One region of the Paraburkholderia sp. GAS82 genome, then DNA from elsewhere that is predicted to be linked to it. Evidence: riboswitches for the same ligand, from Rfam matches in the RefSeq annotation. Region 1 holds a riboswitch; the other holds the start of a gene.

Region 1 (8,084 bases):
TCAGATGGCCGCACCAGCGCAGCGAGGCCGGTAATGCCTCTTCAAGCAGTTTCGCATGATAGGGCGAGCCGACCCGGTTCGCGAGCACACCGTAAAAAGGCACCTGCGGCTGGAATTGAGCGAGACCGAAGGCCAATGCGCCGAAGGTCTGGGCCATGGATTTCGCTGCGATCACCGCCAATACCGGTATGCCGAAGGCGCTGGCCAGATCGGCACTACTCGGCTGGCCGTCGTACAGCCCCATGACCCCTTCGACCAGGATCAGATCGGCGTCGCCTGCCGCTTCGGCCAGCAGTGTACGGCAGCCGGCTTCGCCGACCATCCAGAGGTCGAGCGAAAACACCGCCGCACCGCTCGCGTGCGCGAGGATAGTCGGGTCGATAAAGTCCGGACCGGTCTTGAACACGCGCACACGTCGTCCGAGGCGGCTGTGGTAGCGGGCCAACCCTGCCGTGACGGTGGTCTTGCCCTGACCCGAAGCCGGGGCGCTGATGAACAGCGCTGGACAGGCGGCCATGGCTTAGAACTCGACGCCGCGCTGCGCTTTGACGTGTTGCTCGCGGTATGGGTGTTTGACGATGCGCATCTCGGTGACGAGGTCTGCGGCCTCGATCAGTCCTTCAGGCGCATGCCGCCCGGTGACCACCACATGGAGCATGTCCGGACGCTTGCTAAAGACGTCCAGCACTTCATCGAGCGGCAGATACTCGTACTTGAGTACGGTATTGAGTTCGTCGAGAATCACCATCTGATATTCGCCGCTTTCGATCATCCGGCAGGCTTCGCTCCAGCCTTTGCGTGCCGTCGCAATGTCGGCTTCCCGATCCTGCGTGTTCCAGGTATAGCCGTCGCCCATCGTGACGAAATCGCAGTTTGGCAGACTGCCCAGGAAATCGCGCTCCGAGGTATGCAGTGCACCCTTGATGAATTGCACGACACCGAGGCGCATGCCGTGTCCGAGCACGCGCACGGCCATGCCGAAAGCCGCTGTGCTTTTGCCCTTGCCCGTGCCCGTATTGACGATCAACAGTCCTTTTTCGATGGTGGCCTGCGCCTGTTTCTTTTCATGTCCTTCGCGGCGGCGTTGGGTCATGCGCAGATGCGATTCCGTATCGGTTTTCATGCAGTCAGGTCCTGGTGGTTGGGTTCAATCGGCGCGCCCCGGGCGCCTGCGTACAGAATTCGGCCAGGCAGGCAATGGCCACGGTGACGCCAGGCGAAGCCGTTTTGCCGGCAACGAGGCTGCCGCCGGGCGCTCCCAGCAGCGCGCAAGGTTCGCAGATGCCGTCGACGCCGAAGCGGGCCTGTACCGCTTTCGAGGCCGTTGCGCGAAGCATGCCGCCCGGGCAGGCGGCGATCGCTTCACGGCTGAAGCTATGCAACATTAGCGCATGACGGGCACAGAATGTCAGGAGGCCGGGTTCTCGCGCCTTTGAATCGATGGTCGAGATCGAGGCGATCGATTCAAAGGCGTTGGCCCCTTGCACGCCCAGTTTGCCAAGCGTCGCGAGCACAGCGGCCTCGATCGCCTCGGCCGAAACTTGCTGCCGACAGCCAATGCCGATGCTGAATTGCTTCATGTTGTGTCGTAACCGTCCGCTCGGGCCGTAAGCATATGGCGTGTCGGTTTGCAGATATCTGGCGCGCTACAATACACGCGTTGGCGGCCGCTCGCCAGCGTCGCTTCTTGACGCTGCCTCGCGGTGCAGCCTAAACTCGTCCCACTCTGGTGCCCGCCGACGCGTTATCGCGCCGGCAGTTAAACGGGAAACAGGACGCTTGCCGCGCTAGCGCGAGCCCAACCTGTGCTGCCCCCGCAACGGTTCAGCGAAAGCGTCGCTTAGGCGATGCGAAGCCGGCTCCATGTCCGCGACCAGGATCGCGGGCAATCAACCACTGCGCGAAAGATTCGCGTGGGAAGGTGGAGCGGTGCGTTCGCCAGCCCGGATACCGGCCAGAGAAGAGGTGTTGGCGCTGCGGGGATGCAGCTGGCCATCCACGCCTTCATCGCGTTCCTCTGTTGCGACCGCAACGTTCCGTATCGTCCCCACGTCCTGTTTACGTCCTGCGCCAGACGCTACCGCTCGCGTCTGGTCTGAAGCGAGTGCCCGACGAGCTGGCTTGTTTAATAACGGAGTGATCATGCAGAACCCCATGCGCAAGATCCCTGTGACTGTCGTCACGGGCTTTCTTGGGAGTGGCAAAACCACCTTGCTGCGCCATATTCTTCAAAACGCGAACGATTTGCGGATTGCTGTCATCGTGAACGAGTTCGGCGAGCTCGGCATCGACGGCGAAATTTTGCGTGGTTGCGGAATCGGCTGCGACGAAGAAGGCCGCGAACAGGCCGGCCAGCTCTATGAGCTCGCCAACGGCTGTCTGTGCTGCACCGTGCAGGAAGAGTTTTTCCCGGTGATGGAGCAACTGGTCGAACGCCGTGGCGAAATTGACCACGTTCTGATCGAAACCTCGGGACTGGCGCTGCCGAAACCGCTGGTCCAGGCGTTCAACTGGCCTTCGATCCGCAACAGCTTCACCGTCGACGCGGTGGTGACCGTGGTGGACGGCCCTGCCGCAGCAAGCGGACAGTTCGCCGACGACCCGCAGGCCGTGGATGAGCAGCGCCGAGCCGATCCCAATCTCGATCACGAATCGCCGTTGCACGAGCTGTTCGAAGACCAGCTCGGCTCGGCCGATCTCGTGATCCTGAACAAGACCGACCTGCTCGACGAGGCACAGCAGGCTGCCGTGGAAGCGGAGATTCGCGAGGAGTTGCCGCCCCAGGTCAAGATCGTGCGCGCCCAGCGAGGGCAGCTGGATCTGCACGGCCTGCTGGGTTTGCAGGCGGCGTCCGAAACCACGATTCATCTGCGCCACGATCATCATGGCTCGGCCGACGATCCCGATCATCACCACGACGAATTCGATTCCGTGATCGTTGAAGCGCCCGCTGCATCGCGCGAAACGATCATCGCGGCGCTGCAGGGTTTGACGGAGCAGCACACGATCTACCGCGTCAAGGGTTTTGCAGCGCTGCCAGGCACACCAATGCGCCTCGTGATCCAGGGCGTGGGCCGGCGCTTCGACAGCTATTTCGACCGGCGCTGGCGCGAAGACGAAGCACGGGCCAACCGGTTCGTGCTGATCGGCGAAGATCTCGATCAACCTGTGCTGCAACGCGCGCTGAGCGCCGCGTTGGCTGCCCAGGCCCAGCAGTCCTGATCCGTCATGCATCTGCTACGCACCGTTCCGGGCGGTTTTGTCGACGATACCGAAGGCGTCATCCGGATCGATCAGCGACCGGCTGAGATCGTGGTGCTGAGTTCGGCCGACACGACGCTGGCGCTGTTGGCGAGCGTGGTGCCGAGGCTCGGCGCCGGCTTCCCGGAGATCCGGCTCACCAATGTCAGCTTTTTGCGGCAGCCTGCATCGGTCGATTTTTACGTCGACGACGTGCTCCAGCATGCGCGTGTGGTGGTCGTCGACCATCTGGGCGGCGAAGCCTACTGGCCTTACGGTATCGAGCAACTGGTCGAACTGGCCGAACGCAGGAAGCAGGTGCTGGTGATGTTCTCGGGCGACCTTCAGGAAGACCCGCACCTGCTCGCGCGCAGTACCGCCGATCCCGCCTTGTGCCATCAGCTCTGGCGCTATCTGCGCGAGGGCGGCCCGCTCAATGCCGAAGCCTTCTTGCGCTGCATCGCTTATCGCGCGCTCGGCTGGGGCAGCGAACCGGCCGCGCCGCGCGTGTTGCCCGCTGCCGCGCTTTATCATCCTGAGCACGATACGCCGAGCATCGCCGACTGGCAGGCGCGCTGGCGCCCCGGTGCACCGGTGGCACTGATCCTGTTCTACAAGGCGCATTTGCAGGCGGCCAATACGCGCGTGTTCGATGCGCTGATCGAGGCGCTCGAGGCGCAAGGCGTGAACCCCTTGCCGCTCGCCGTGACTTCGCTGAAGGATCGAGTGAGCCTCGCTGTATTGCAGCAGTTGAGCGTCGAGCATCGGGTCGCGCTGGTGCTGAATACCACCGCGTTTGCGGTCTCTTCGATCGATGCCCCGGATGCCTTTGCCCTCGCGGGCGATGCGCCCGTGCTGCAGGTGATCCTGAGCGGCGGGAACCGCGAGACGTGGCTCAAGGACAATCATGGCCTCAATGCGCGCGATATCGCGATGCATGTGGTGCTGCCCGAGGTCGACGGCCGCGTGATTACGCGAGCGATCAGTTTCAAGGGACTCGACTACCGCTGCCCGCATACCGAGGTCGACGTGGTGCGCTATCAGCCCGATCTCGAGCGCATCGCGTTCGTGGCCGAGCTGAGCCGGCGCTGGTGCCGGTTGCGCACGCTTGAGAATGCCGACAAGCGGCTCGCGCTGATCCTCGCGAATTACCCCGTCAGCGAAGGGCGGATCGGCAACGGTGTCGGACTCGATACGCCGGCCTCCGTCCTTACGATCCTCGCCATGTTGCGTGACGAGGGTTACCGGCTCGATCCGTTGCCGGCCGATGGCGAGGCCCTGCTGCGCACGCTGACTCAGGGTGTCACCAACGACCCGGTTGTGCGCGACTTGCGTCCTGCCTTGCAAAGCCTGGCGTTGGCCGACTATCGCCGCTATTTCGAGCGTCTGCCTGCCGAGGTGCAAGCCGCGCTCAATGCGCGTTGGGGTGCGCCGGAACTCGATCCGACGGTCCGCCAGGGGCGCTTCATGATCGCCGGCTGGCGCTGCGGCCAGGTGTTCGTCGGGATTCAGCCCGCGCGTTCCCGTGACGCCAGCGACTACGCGAGTTATCACGACGCCGAACTGGTGCCGCCGCATGCCTATCTGGCGTTCTATTTCTGGCTGCGGCACCGCTTCGAAATCGATGCCGTGGTGCACGTCGGCAAACATGGCAATCTCGAATGGCTGCCGGGCAAGAGCGTCGCATTGAGCGGCCAGTGCTGGCCCGATCTGATTCTTGGGCCGCTGCCGCATCTTTATCCGTTCATTGTGAACGACCCGGGCGAGGGCAGCCAGGCCAAGCGGCGCGCGCAGGCCGTGATCATCGATCATCTGATGCCGCCGCTCACGCGTGCTGAGAATTACGGTCCGCTGCAGGATCTCGAACGCCAGGTCGACGAATACTACGACGCCTTGATGGTCGATCCGCGGCGTGCCAGGCTGCTGCGCGGCACGATCCTGAAGACGATCGTCGAGCATCGGCTGCATGAGGAACTGAGTCTGGCCGCACCCAGCAGTCCCGATGCCGAGGATGCGCTGCTGACCCAGGTCGATGCGTGGCTATGTGAGTTGAAAGAGGCGCAGATTCGCGATGGTCTGCATATCTTCGGGCACTCGCCGCAGGGCGTGCAGCGGCGCGACACCTTGCAGGCGCTGGCGCGTTTTCCGGTAGGCAACGGGCGGGAGGCGAACGCGGGGCTGATCGATGCGCTTGCACGGGATCTCGACATTGCCCGCCTGTTCGATCCGCTGGCGCCCGACTGGTCGGCGCCATGGGACGGTCCTCGCCCGGCACTATTGCAGCAGGTGAGCGATGCGCCCTGGCGGCATAAGGGCGATACGCGCGAGCGGCTCGAACTGCTCGCAGCGGAATTGCTTGCTGACCTGTGCGGTTTGTCCAGTGCCAATGCTGAATCTGGGTCCGCACACGGCCTGCCGGCGCCGGGCAGTCTGCCGCATGTCGAGCAGGTGCTCGAGCGTTTGCGCAATGACGTGCTGCCGCGCCTCAACGCATGCGGTGGCGAAGAATTGCGGCAGTTGCGGCGAGGCCTTGCCGGCTGTTTCGTGCCGCCGGGGCCAAGCGGTTCGCCCTCGCGGGGGCGCCCCGATGTGCTGCCGACGGGGCGCAACTTCTATTCGGTCGACACGCGCGCACTGCCCACCCAGGCCGCCTGGGCGCTCGGACTCAAATCGGCACAGCAACTGATCGAGCGGCATTTGCAGGAGCAGGGCGATTACCCGCGCGCGGTCGGACTGTCGGTGTGGGGCACGGCGACCATGCGCACGGGCGGCGATGATATCGCGCAGGCACTTGCGCTGCTCGGCGTACGGCCGAAATGGGCAGCCGGCAGTCATCGCGTGACCGATTTCGAGATTCTGCCGATCGCAACGTTCGACCGGCCGCGCATCGACGTCACGCTGCGCGTATCGGGATTTTTCCGCGATGCGTTCCCGAACCTCATGCACCTGTTCGACGCGGCGGTGCAGGCGGTGGCTGAGCTCGACGACGAGCCTGTTGAGCTGAATCCGATCCGCGCGCGCGTGCTGCGCGAGCGCGATCAACTGATCGCCGGCGGTCTGGAGGCTGGCGAGGCTCGCCGCCGCGCGGGCTGGCGTATCTTCGGCGCACGCCCTGGTTCCTATGGCACAGGCTTGCAGGAGTTGATCGACACCAGCCAGTGGCAAAGCGACGCCGATCTTGCGCACGCGTATCAGCAGTGGGGCGGTTACGCCTATACCCAACAACGTTCGGGCGAGGCCGCCCACGATGCTTTCGGCATGCGCCTCGCTGCGATCGACGTGGTGCTGCAGAACCAGGACAGCCGCGAACACGATCTGCTCGATTCGAATGACTACTACCAGTTCCAGGGCGGCATGGCCGCAGCCGTGCGGCACCTGAGCGGCGCGCAACCGCAGCTTTACCATGCCGACCACAGCAACCCGGAGACGCCGCGCATCCGGCCGTTACGCGAGGAGATCGCACGGGTAATCCGCTCGCGCGTGGTGAATCCGAAATGGCTCGAAGGCATCAAGCGGCACGGCTATAAAGGCGCTGCCGAAATCGCTGCGACGGTCGATTATCTCTATGGCTACGACGCCACCGCACGCGTGGTTGCCGATCATCAATACGCGCTGGTCACGGATGCTTACCTGAACGACGCGGATACGCGGGCGTTTTTGCAGCGCTATAACCCGCATGCGTTGCACGGCATCTGCGAGCGGCTGCTAGAGGCCATGCAGCGCGGCTTGTGGCAGCATCCCGGCACGTACCGAAGCCAGGTCGAACAGCAACTGCTGGCGGTGGAACAGCATCTCGAAGGACGTTCATGACGAAAATCGACTCGCCCAGGACGCTCGTCTCCGGTACACCCGTCGCTACGCGTACGGTTTTCCCGTTTGCGGCGCTGCTTGGGCAGGCGCCCTTGCAACAGGCGCTGCTGCTCGCTGCGATCGATCCGGGCATTGGCGGTGTACTCATCAGTGGTCCGCGCGGCACAGCCAAATCGACGGCTGCGCGTGCGCTTGCCGACCTGCTGCCAGATGGTCAACTGGTGACGTTGCCGCTCGGCGCAAGCGAAGAGCACCTCGTCGGCACGCTCGATCTCGAGACGGTGTTGCGCGACAACGCCGTGCGCTTTTCTCCCGGACTGCTGGCAAAGGCGCATGGCGGCGTACTGTATGTGGATGAGATCAACCTGCTGCCCGATTCGCTGGTCGATCTGCTGCTCGACGTGGCAGCGAGCAGCGTCAATACGGTCGAGCGCGATGGTATTTCGCACAGCCATGAGGCGCGTTTCGTCCTGCTGGGCACGATGAATCCCGAAGAAGGGGAGTTGCGGCCGCAATTGCTCGACCGGTTTGGTTTGATGGTTGAGCTAGAAAACTGCTTTGAGCCGGCGCTGCGCGAACGGATCGTAAAGGCTCGCCTCGCATTCGAACTCGATCCACAGGGTTTCCGGCGTGGTTTCGACGTGCAGCAGGACGACTACGCACGGCGGATTCGCGCTGCGCGCATGCGTCTGCCGTCGCTCGAATTCGGCGAAACGGTGCATGCGCGTGTGAGCGAGCTCTGTATCGCCGCGGCCGTCGACGGGATGCGCGCCGATCTGGTGATGTTGCGCGCGGCTCGCGCACTTGCGGCGCTCGAGCAGGCTGAAGCGATTGCGGTCGAGCACGTCGATCGTGTGGCCGAAGCGACGCTACGTCATCGGCGGCACGCAGAAGCTGGGACGCAACCGGATGGCGCAGACCCGGCACAAGCTGCACCGCCGCCAGCCGAATCCGATACGCGGCAGACCGATACATCAAACGCTGCATCGCCTCCTGCCTCGGCCACCGCAACACCCGCAGGTCGGACCACCGAT
Region 2 (8,084 bases), on a different contig from region 1:
CTCGCCTGGCCCACCAAGGCGCTCGACGCCGCGCGGGCGACGCTCGAAGCGAGCGGCGACCGGGCTAATGCGGCGTATGCGCGGTATCTCGAGATGCGGCGTCTGCTACTGATTGGGCGTCTTGACGAGGCTGAGCACGCACTCACCGAACTTGACCCCACGCCCTTTCCGCCCGGACTCAGGGCCGCTCACGAACTGGTCGTCGCAGGTATAGCAATGCGCCGCCTGCACACGCAAACGGCCCTTGCCGCGCTCAAACAGGCCGAATACGCCGCGCACCGCGCGGGCATCCCTGCGTTGAAGGCCGAGGTCGAAAACGCATTCTTCGTATTGAACGCGCCCGCCGCAAGGTTAATTGCATGTGGCGAGGAACGCCCTCTTCTGCTTGCCGAAGTCGAAGCCTTACTGGCATCCGACACGCTCATCGTCGATGCATGCCACTATGCCGTGCGCGAAGCGGACAGCGTCGTTTCGCTCGCAAGGCGTCCCGTGTTGTTCGCGCTTGCACGCGCGCTCGCCGAAGCGTGGCCGTCCGACGTGCCACGGGACACGCTGATCTCGCAGGCATTCCGCACCCGGCATCCCGACGAATCGCATCGCGTACGCCTGCGCGTCGAAATCGGACGGCTTCGCACATTGCTCGGAACGCTGGCGAGCGTGAATGCAACGAGAGCCGGTTTTGCACTGGCGCCGCAGCGGGCGCGAGAAATCGTGGTGTTGGCGCGACCCGTCGAAGAAGGACATGCGGTGGTACTCGCCCTGCTCGCCGACGGTGAGTCGTGGTCGAGCTCGGCGCTCGCGCTTGTGCTTGGCGCCAGCCAGCGCACCGTACAGCGGACGCTCGACTCGCTGGCGGCCGCCGGCAAGGTGCAGTCGTTTGGACGTGGACGGGCGCGTCGCTGGATGACCCCGGCCCTGCCGGGATTCACGACGACATTGTTACTCCCCGCGCCGCTACCGGTTGATTATGATGGAATCGACAGGTGACCAGCCAGGGAGACGCCATGAAGCGTGCAACAGCAGAAATCGTCAATGAATACGGCCCATTTCCGGGTATCGATGGCGTGCATGGCGTCACCTATGATGGTGAGCACGTCTGGTTTGCCAGCGGAGACAAGCTGAACGTGCTCGATCCGCAGAGCGGCAAGACGCTGCGCTCGCTCGATGTCGCCGCGCACGCAGGCACGGCCTTCGACGGCCAGTACCTGTACCAGATCGCCGATCATCACATCCAGAAGATCGATCCGCAAACCGGCCGCGTGCTCGCCTCGATCCCGGCTCCTGGCGGCGACGATGCCGCAGGACTCACGTGGGCCGAAGGGTCGCTGTGGGTGGGGCAGTATCGGGATCGGAAGATTCTTCAGATCGACCCCGAAACCGGGAAGGTTCTTCGCAGCATCGAATCGAACCGCTTCGTCACCGGTGTGACGTGGGTTGACGGAGAGCTTTGGCACGCCACATGGGACGATAACGAAAGCGAGCTACGACACGTCGATCCACGTAGCGGCGAAGTCGTGGAGAGTCTCGAAATGCCGCCCGGCGTCCACGTGTCCGGGCTGGAGTCCGACGGAGCCGAGCAGTTCTTCTGCGGCGGCGGACGCAGCGGCAAGCTGCGAGCCGTCCGCCGGCCGAAGCGCGGCGCCACCGCCTAAAACACCGCCTGGAACGCTGCCTTAGAACGTGTAAGCCAGCTTGCCGAACGCCGTCCGGCCCAACGTGTTGTAGCCGTACGCGGTTACGTACTGCCGGTTGAACAGATTCGACAGATTGGCGGACACGGTGAGATGCGAGTTGACCTTGTACGCAGCGCGCAGGCCCACCGTTGTATAGGATGGCAGATAAATCGAGTTGGCCTGATCGTCGAAGGTCGATCCACCGTACAGCACGGAGATGCCCGTGCTCAGTGCGTGCAGGTGGAACTCGTCCCACATGTGATCGATGTTCAGGCTGAACGTCTGACGCGGGCGGCGGTTAAGCCAGGTCTGATCCGTGACGTCCTGCGGATTCAGGAAACCGACCGAGAGGCTCACCGGCGTCGATTTGCCGATGATGCCCTTGTACGACAGGTCGATGCCCTGAATATGCGCGCGTCCGACGTTCACCGGCAGGAAGGTCAACGAGTCGTATTCGATCAGGTTGTGAACGCGCGTGTCGTACACCGCCGCCGTGAAGGTCCCGAACGACGTGGTGGCATCCAGCGCCGCCTCAACCGTATCGCTGCGCTCCGGCAGAAGGTTTGGGTTCCCGTAGCCCGGATAGTACAGGTCGTCGAAGGTCGGCAGACGGAACGCATTGCCATACGAAACGCGCGCCGTATAAACCGGCGTAATCGCATAAGACAAGGCAACGTTGCCGGTATTGACCGACTGCCCCTCGATGATCTCGTGACGGCCTGCCAGGAACACGGTCAACGGGCCGAGCGTCGCCGACTGATGCAGCGAAACCGCTGAATCGTCGCGCGTCGGCACACCCGACGGAATGTCGTACGGCAGGAAGGCCTGCTCGCGCGAGAAGTCGTAGGCAAGCTTGGTCTCGCCGGACAGCGGCAGGTTGAACAGCGCGGGCCCACGCTCCTGATGCGTCAGCGAGGTCGACGTGCTCAGGCGCGTCGAGTCGATCTCATCGGATGGGATGCCCGGCGTATTCGTATACAGGAACTCGCGGTCCGTGGCGTAGCCGACCGACTGATCGAGCTGCGTGAACGGCGTGATATCCAGATGGAACGCGGCGCCCGTCGTCAGCTGATAATCGGCCTGCCGGTCGTCGCCGCCCGCGTCATCGTAGGAGAGATCCGAGCGGTGATACAGGAAGAACGTGGAGAGCGACCAGTTGTTGTGCGCGTAACCCAGGCGTCCATCCACGTCCTGCGCATGGTACGGGTTACGGCCGTCTTCGTGACCGAAGACAACCGGCTGCGTCGCATCGATCCCCGCCGTGTTGTAGTCATGCAAGCCGAGCGAGTAGGTCAGCCCGCTCAACGCCGACAGCGCGCCGGTGGACGGGACCGAGCCCGATGTGCGGACCTGCGTATCGAAGGTCTTGTTCGACCCGCCGCCCACCGACACCGTGGTCTGATTGGGCTGATTGGAAGCGTGGTTCGTGAAGAGCTGGATCACGCCACCCATCGCATCGGCGCCGAACGAAGCGGCTGCCGGACCGGAGATCACCTCCACGCGGTCGAATGCGGAGGTCGGCAGATCAGCCCATTCGGCCTGACCGCTGGTCGCGGAACCGACCCGGATACCGTCGATAAACACGGCCACCTGATTTCCCGCCGAGCCACGGATGCTGACGGACGCAAGCGAACCTGGGCCGCCGTTCTGCGCAATGGTCACACCGGGCAGTGTAGCAAGCGCCTGCGTGATGCTTGGGTCAATGGGCGAAAGACGGTCGAGATCTGCGCGAGTCAGAACCTGGGTCGTGGCATATCGCTGATCGAACGATTGCGGCAGATGCTGCGTGTCGCCGGTGACGAGGATATTCGGTAGCGTGGTTTGCGCGACGGCCTGATCCTGGGTCGACGACGAGTCGTCGGCGTGGGCGACCTGGCAAGCGGTAACCGTCAGCGCGGAGCTGATGATGAGATGACGAAGCTTCATTATTGGAATCCTGGGGATAGCGCGCCCCACAGTTGAATAGTAGACAACGACGCCGAGGTCTGACTTCCGGTTCGGACTGAAACCGGTCACAGTGGCGCGACCGCGCTGGATTTGCACCAGCTTCCACGAGTCGTTTGCGCGCATTCTACTTGTGAATCTAACGGGGACCGGAATAATTCCCGCCAATCGACGCGTCATTGCAACATCGCACCAGCGCGGTTCTGACGCCCAACGATCGGGCGTTTCGCGCCAGACGGGTGCATCCGAGAACGGCTCGGGCGCGGCGTACATGCCTGTATCGCCCTGCCCTGAAAAGGCGCGACAGCCTTCCCGCGCGGTTGGCATGAGTCTTGAGTACAATTTCCCTGAACTTGTACACAAGAGGGAATACGAGATGCGCGGATGGACAATTTCGGATTGGCAGGAAGCGTATCGGGACGGTGCGACGCCCGCCCAGTTGCTTGGCGAACTGGTCCGCGGACTGACGCCCGAAGATGACCCCGCATGGATATCGACCGTGACGCAAGCAGTGCTCGACGCGCAGCTCGCGGGCCTCGAGGCCAGGCTAACCGCGGTCGGTGGCGATCTGACGAAGCTGCCGCTCTATGGCGTGCCATTCGCCGCGAAAGACAATATCGACGCCGCCGGCTTCGAGACCACAGCCGCCTGCCCCGCCTTCGCCTATACGCCAGAGCGCAGCGCGACGGTCGTGCAGCGGCTGACCGATGCCGGCGCAATCGTCATTGGTAAAACCAATCTCGATCAGTTCGCGACCGGCCTCGTGGGCGTGCGCTCCCCTTACGGCATCCCGGCCAACAGCTTCGACGCCGAGTACATCTCGGGTGGCTCGAGTTCGGGGTCAGCCTCGGTGGTTGCGCGCGGCATCGTCCCTTTCTCGCTGGGCACGGATACGGCCGGCTCGGGACGCGTCCCTGCGGGCCTCAACAATATCGTCGGAATCAAACCTACTCGTGGCGCGTTCAGCAATAGAGGCGTGGTGCCGGCATGCCGCACGCTCGACTGCGTGTCGGTCTTCGCGACCACTTTCGACGACGCCGCGCTCGTGTATGACCTGGCCGCCTCACTCGATCTGGCCGACGGTCTGTCCCGCGAAGCGCCCGCCTCCGCGCTTCAGTGGCGCGTTCCCGCCGCGCCGCGTTTTGCGGTCCCGTCACAGCCGGAATTCTTCGGCGATGAACTGTCCGCGCAAGCCTTCAATGCCGCCGTGGCGCACCTTGAAGCGCGCGGCGCGATCTGCGTGCCGCTCGATTTTTCGCTCTTCGACGATGTCACTGCGCTGCTGTATGACGGCGCATGGGTAGCGGAACGCTATGCGGCGATTCGCGACTTTGCTGGCTCGAACGAAGCCGACATTCACCCGGTTGTGCGCGACATCATCTTCAAGGCCAAGGAATTCTCCGCCACCGACACCTTCGAATCGATCTACCGTCTCGCCGATCTCAAACGCCGCGCCGATGCGATGCTGGCGCAGTTCGACGCCCTCGTCGTGCCGACTGCCCCGGCCCACTACAGGATCGCCGAACTGCTGGCGGATCCGGTGCGTCTGAACAGCAATCTCGGCAAGTACACCAACTTTGTCAATCTGCTCGACTGGAGCGCAGTGGCCGCGCCGGCAAACTTCCGCGAAGACGGACTGCCGTTTGGGATTACCTTCATTGGCGAGGCGTGGCGGGAACGGGCGCTGGCTGACTTCGCGGCGCAATGGCATCGGGCCACCGGGCTGCCGCGTGGAGCGACTGGGATGCCGCAGGCTGCGCAGTCCGGTGCCGCGCAACCAGCGCCTGAGGCAAAACGCAGCGCGGCGAGCGACACCATTCGCGTCGCCGTCGTCGGTGCCCATTTGCGTGGCATGCCGCTCAACCATGAACTGACGAGTCGTGGCGCAAGCTTCGCGGAGAGCACGACGACCGCGAGCAACTATCGTCTCTTCTCGCTCGCAAACACGACTCCGCCGAAACCAGGGCTACTCCGTTCCGAAAGCGGCGCACCGATTCAGCTGGAACTCTGGGACGTGCCGGCGACTGCATTTGGTTCTTTCGTCGCTGGCGTCCCTGCACCACTTGGCATCGGCACTGTAACGCTCGCGGACGGCAGACAGGTGAAGGGTTTCATCTGCGAGCCTTACGCCCTGCAGGATGCGCAGGACATCACGGCATTCGGCGGCTGGGCTGCCTGGCTCGCGCGTTAGCTTCTCTCATTGCGCGCCGGAATCGTCCAAACATTCCATCGCAAGCCGCGTATCATGATCCAAGCTCGCGATCTTCCGCTGCCGTTGGAACAAGCTAGCCGCATCCCCTCACGCACCTGGAAATACTGATGGTGGACAACAGCGCGCCGACTGCGCCGGCGAAAAGCGCCAGCAACCTTGCTGCGCAAATCTATACGCAACTGAAGGCCGATATCTTCGACTTCCGCCTGCTGCCGGGCGACAAGTTCAGCGAAGGCGATATCGCAACACGTATGCAGGTCAGCCGCACACCGGTCCGGCAGGCGCTGTTCTGGCTGCAGCGCGAAGGCTATGTGGATGTCAACTTCAAGAGCGGCTGGCAGGTCCGCGCGTTCGACTTCAAGTATTTCGAAGACCTCTACGAAGTGCGCGTCATGATGGAAACTTCCGCAATCGCGAAGCTCGTGGAGCTGGACGCCACCTCACGGCTCGACGCCCTGCGCGAGATCTGGTGCGTGCCCGTGAAGAAGCAGCTTGACGATCCCGCCACCGTCGCCGCGCTGGACGAAACCTTCCATGGACGTCTCGTCGCCGCCGTGGGCAACAACGAAATGGCTCGGATGCACGAGGACATCACCGAACGCATCCGCATCATCCGCCGGCTGGACTTCACCAAGAAACCGCGCGTGGCGGCAACCTATAAGGAACACGCGGCGATTCTCAAGGCGATCTTTGCGGGCGAAGCGTCGGACGCCCAGCAGATGATCCGTGCTCATATCGCGGAGAGTCAGGCCGAGGTCAAACGCATCACGCTCTATATGATGCAGACCGCGCGCGAACGTTACGGTGCGCGCGAAACGATCTAGCGTCTTCGCCATCCCTGGATACGTGCACGACGCACCAGCGTGGCGCGTCGTGCGCACCGCTGTCACACAGCGCCTCACGATCTCGCAAGCGTGGCAAAGCCTCCCGTTCCTCATCCCCCGCCTGGCTTGGAAGTTGCTCAAGCACTGCGCCTTGTATTCAAGGCGATATCCAACTTTCAAAATGGCAGAGGACGATCAATGAACAAGCGTGAGTTTCTGAAGGTCGCATCGGCAGCAGGGGTTGCGGGTGTGACGGGGGTCGCAGGCGGGATTCCTTCCGCGTTCGCGCAAGGCGACACCGGTCCGATCAAGGTAGGCATTCTGCATTCACTGTCGGGCACGATGGCGATCTCCGAAACGTCGCTGAAAGATACCGCGTTGATGACGATCGCACAGATCAACGCAAGCGGTGGCGTCAATGGCCGCCAGCTCGAGCCGGTAGTCGTGGACCCGGCTTCGAACTGGCCGCTGTTCGCCGAGAAGGCACGCCAGCTGATCACGCAGGACAAGTGTGCTGTGGTGTTCGGCTGCTGGACTTCGGTGTCACGCAAGTCGGTGCTGCCGGTGTTCGAGGAACTCAACGGCCTGCTCTTCTACCCCGTGCAGTACGAAGGCGAAGAAATGTCGCGCAACGTGTTCTACACGGGCGCCGCACCGAACCAGCAGGCGATTCCTGCTACCGAATATCTGATGAGTGCAGAAGGCGGCGGCGCCAAGCGCTTCTTCCTGCTCGGCACGGACTATGTGTACCCGCGTACGACCAACAAGATTCTGCGCGCGTTCCTGAAATCGAAGGGCGTTCAGGAAGCGGATATTCAGGAGGTCTACACGCCGTTCGGCCATAGCGACTATCAGACCATCGTCGCCAACATCAAGACCTTCTCGCAGGGCGGCAAGACCGCGGTGATCTCGACCGTCAACGGTGACTCGAATGTGCCGTTCTATAAGGAACTGGGCAACCAGGGCCTGAAAGCGACGGACGTGCCGGTAGTGGCGTTCTCGGTGGGCGAAGAAGAACTGCGCGGTATCGATACGAAGCCGCTGGTGGGCAACCTCGCTGCGTGGAATTACTTCATGTCGCTGCGTAATCCGGAGAACACCAAGTTCAAGGCGATGTTCGCCAAATGGGTCAAGGACAACAACCTGCCGGGCGGCGACAAGCGCGTCACGAACGACCCGATGGAAGCGACCTTCGTCGGTATCCATATGTGGAAGCAGGCGGCCGAAAAGGCCAAGAGCACCGATGTCGACAAGGTGCGCGTGGCGATGATCGGCCAGAAGTTTGCGGCGCCGTCGGGCTTCACGCTCGAGATGGACGGCAACCACCACCTGCACAAGCCGGTGATGATCGGCGAAGTGCGCGCCGATGGTCAGTTCAACGTAGTCTGGCGCACCAAGACGACTGTGCGCGCGCAGCCGTGGAGCCCGTAT

Evidence for each region. A riboswitch is a leader RNA that binds a small molecule or an ion and turns the genes downstream of it on or off. The one in region 1 is predicted to bind cobalamin.
Region 2: linked by a shared signal. The riboswitch ahead of P3T17_RS33940 (TonB-dependent receptor domain-containing protein) and the one ahead of cobW (cobalamin biosynthesis protein CobW) in region 1 are both predicted to bind cobalamin.

The regions. Positions count from the first base shown of each region.
Region 1 covers NZ_JBNDLX010000007.1:138,852-146,935, reverse strand. The annotation lists gene P3T17_RS22570 (cobyrinate a,c-diamide synthase) at 1-517, opposite strand, end outside; gene cobO (cob(I)yrinic acid a,c-diamide adenosyltransferase) at 521-1,123, opposite strand; gene P3T17_RS22560 (cobalamin biosynthesis protein) at 1,128-1,580, opposite strand; cobalamin riboswitch at 1,711-1,973, shown strand; gene cobW (cobalamin biosynthesis protein CobW) at 2,143-3,222, shown strand; gene cobN (cobaltochelatase subunit CobN) at 3,229-7,050, shown strand; gene P3T17_RS22545 (ATP-binding protein) at 7,047-8,084, shown strand, end outside.
Region 2 covers NZ_JBNDLX010000014.1:175,000-183,083, reverse strand. The annotation lists gene P3T17_RS33950 (helix-turn-helix domain-containing protein) at 1-987, shown strand, start outside; gene P3T17_RS33945 (DUF5074 domain-containing protein) at 1,005-1,652, shown strand; gene P3T17_RS33940 (TonB-dependent receptor domain-containing protein) at 1,674-3,599, opposite strand; adenosylcobalamin (AdoCbl) riboswitch at 3,645-3,734, opposite strand; gene atzF (allophanate hydrolase) at 3,994-5,808, shown strand; gene P3T17_RS33930 (GntR family transcriptional regulator) at 5,937-6,653, shown strand; gene urtA (urea ABC transporter substrate-binding protein) at 6,852-8,084, shown strand, end outside.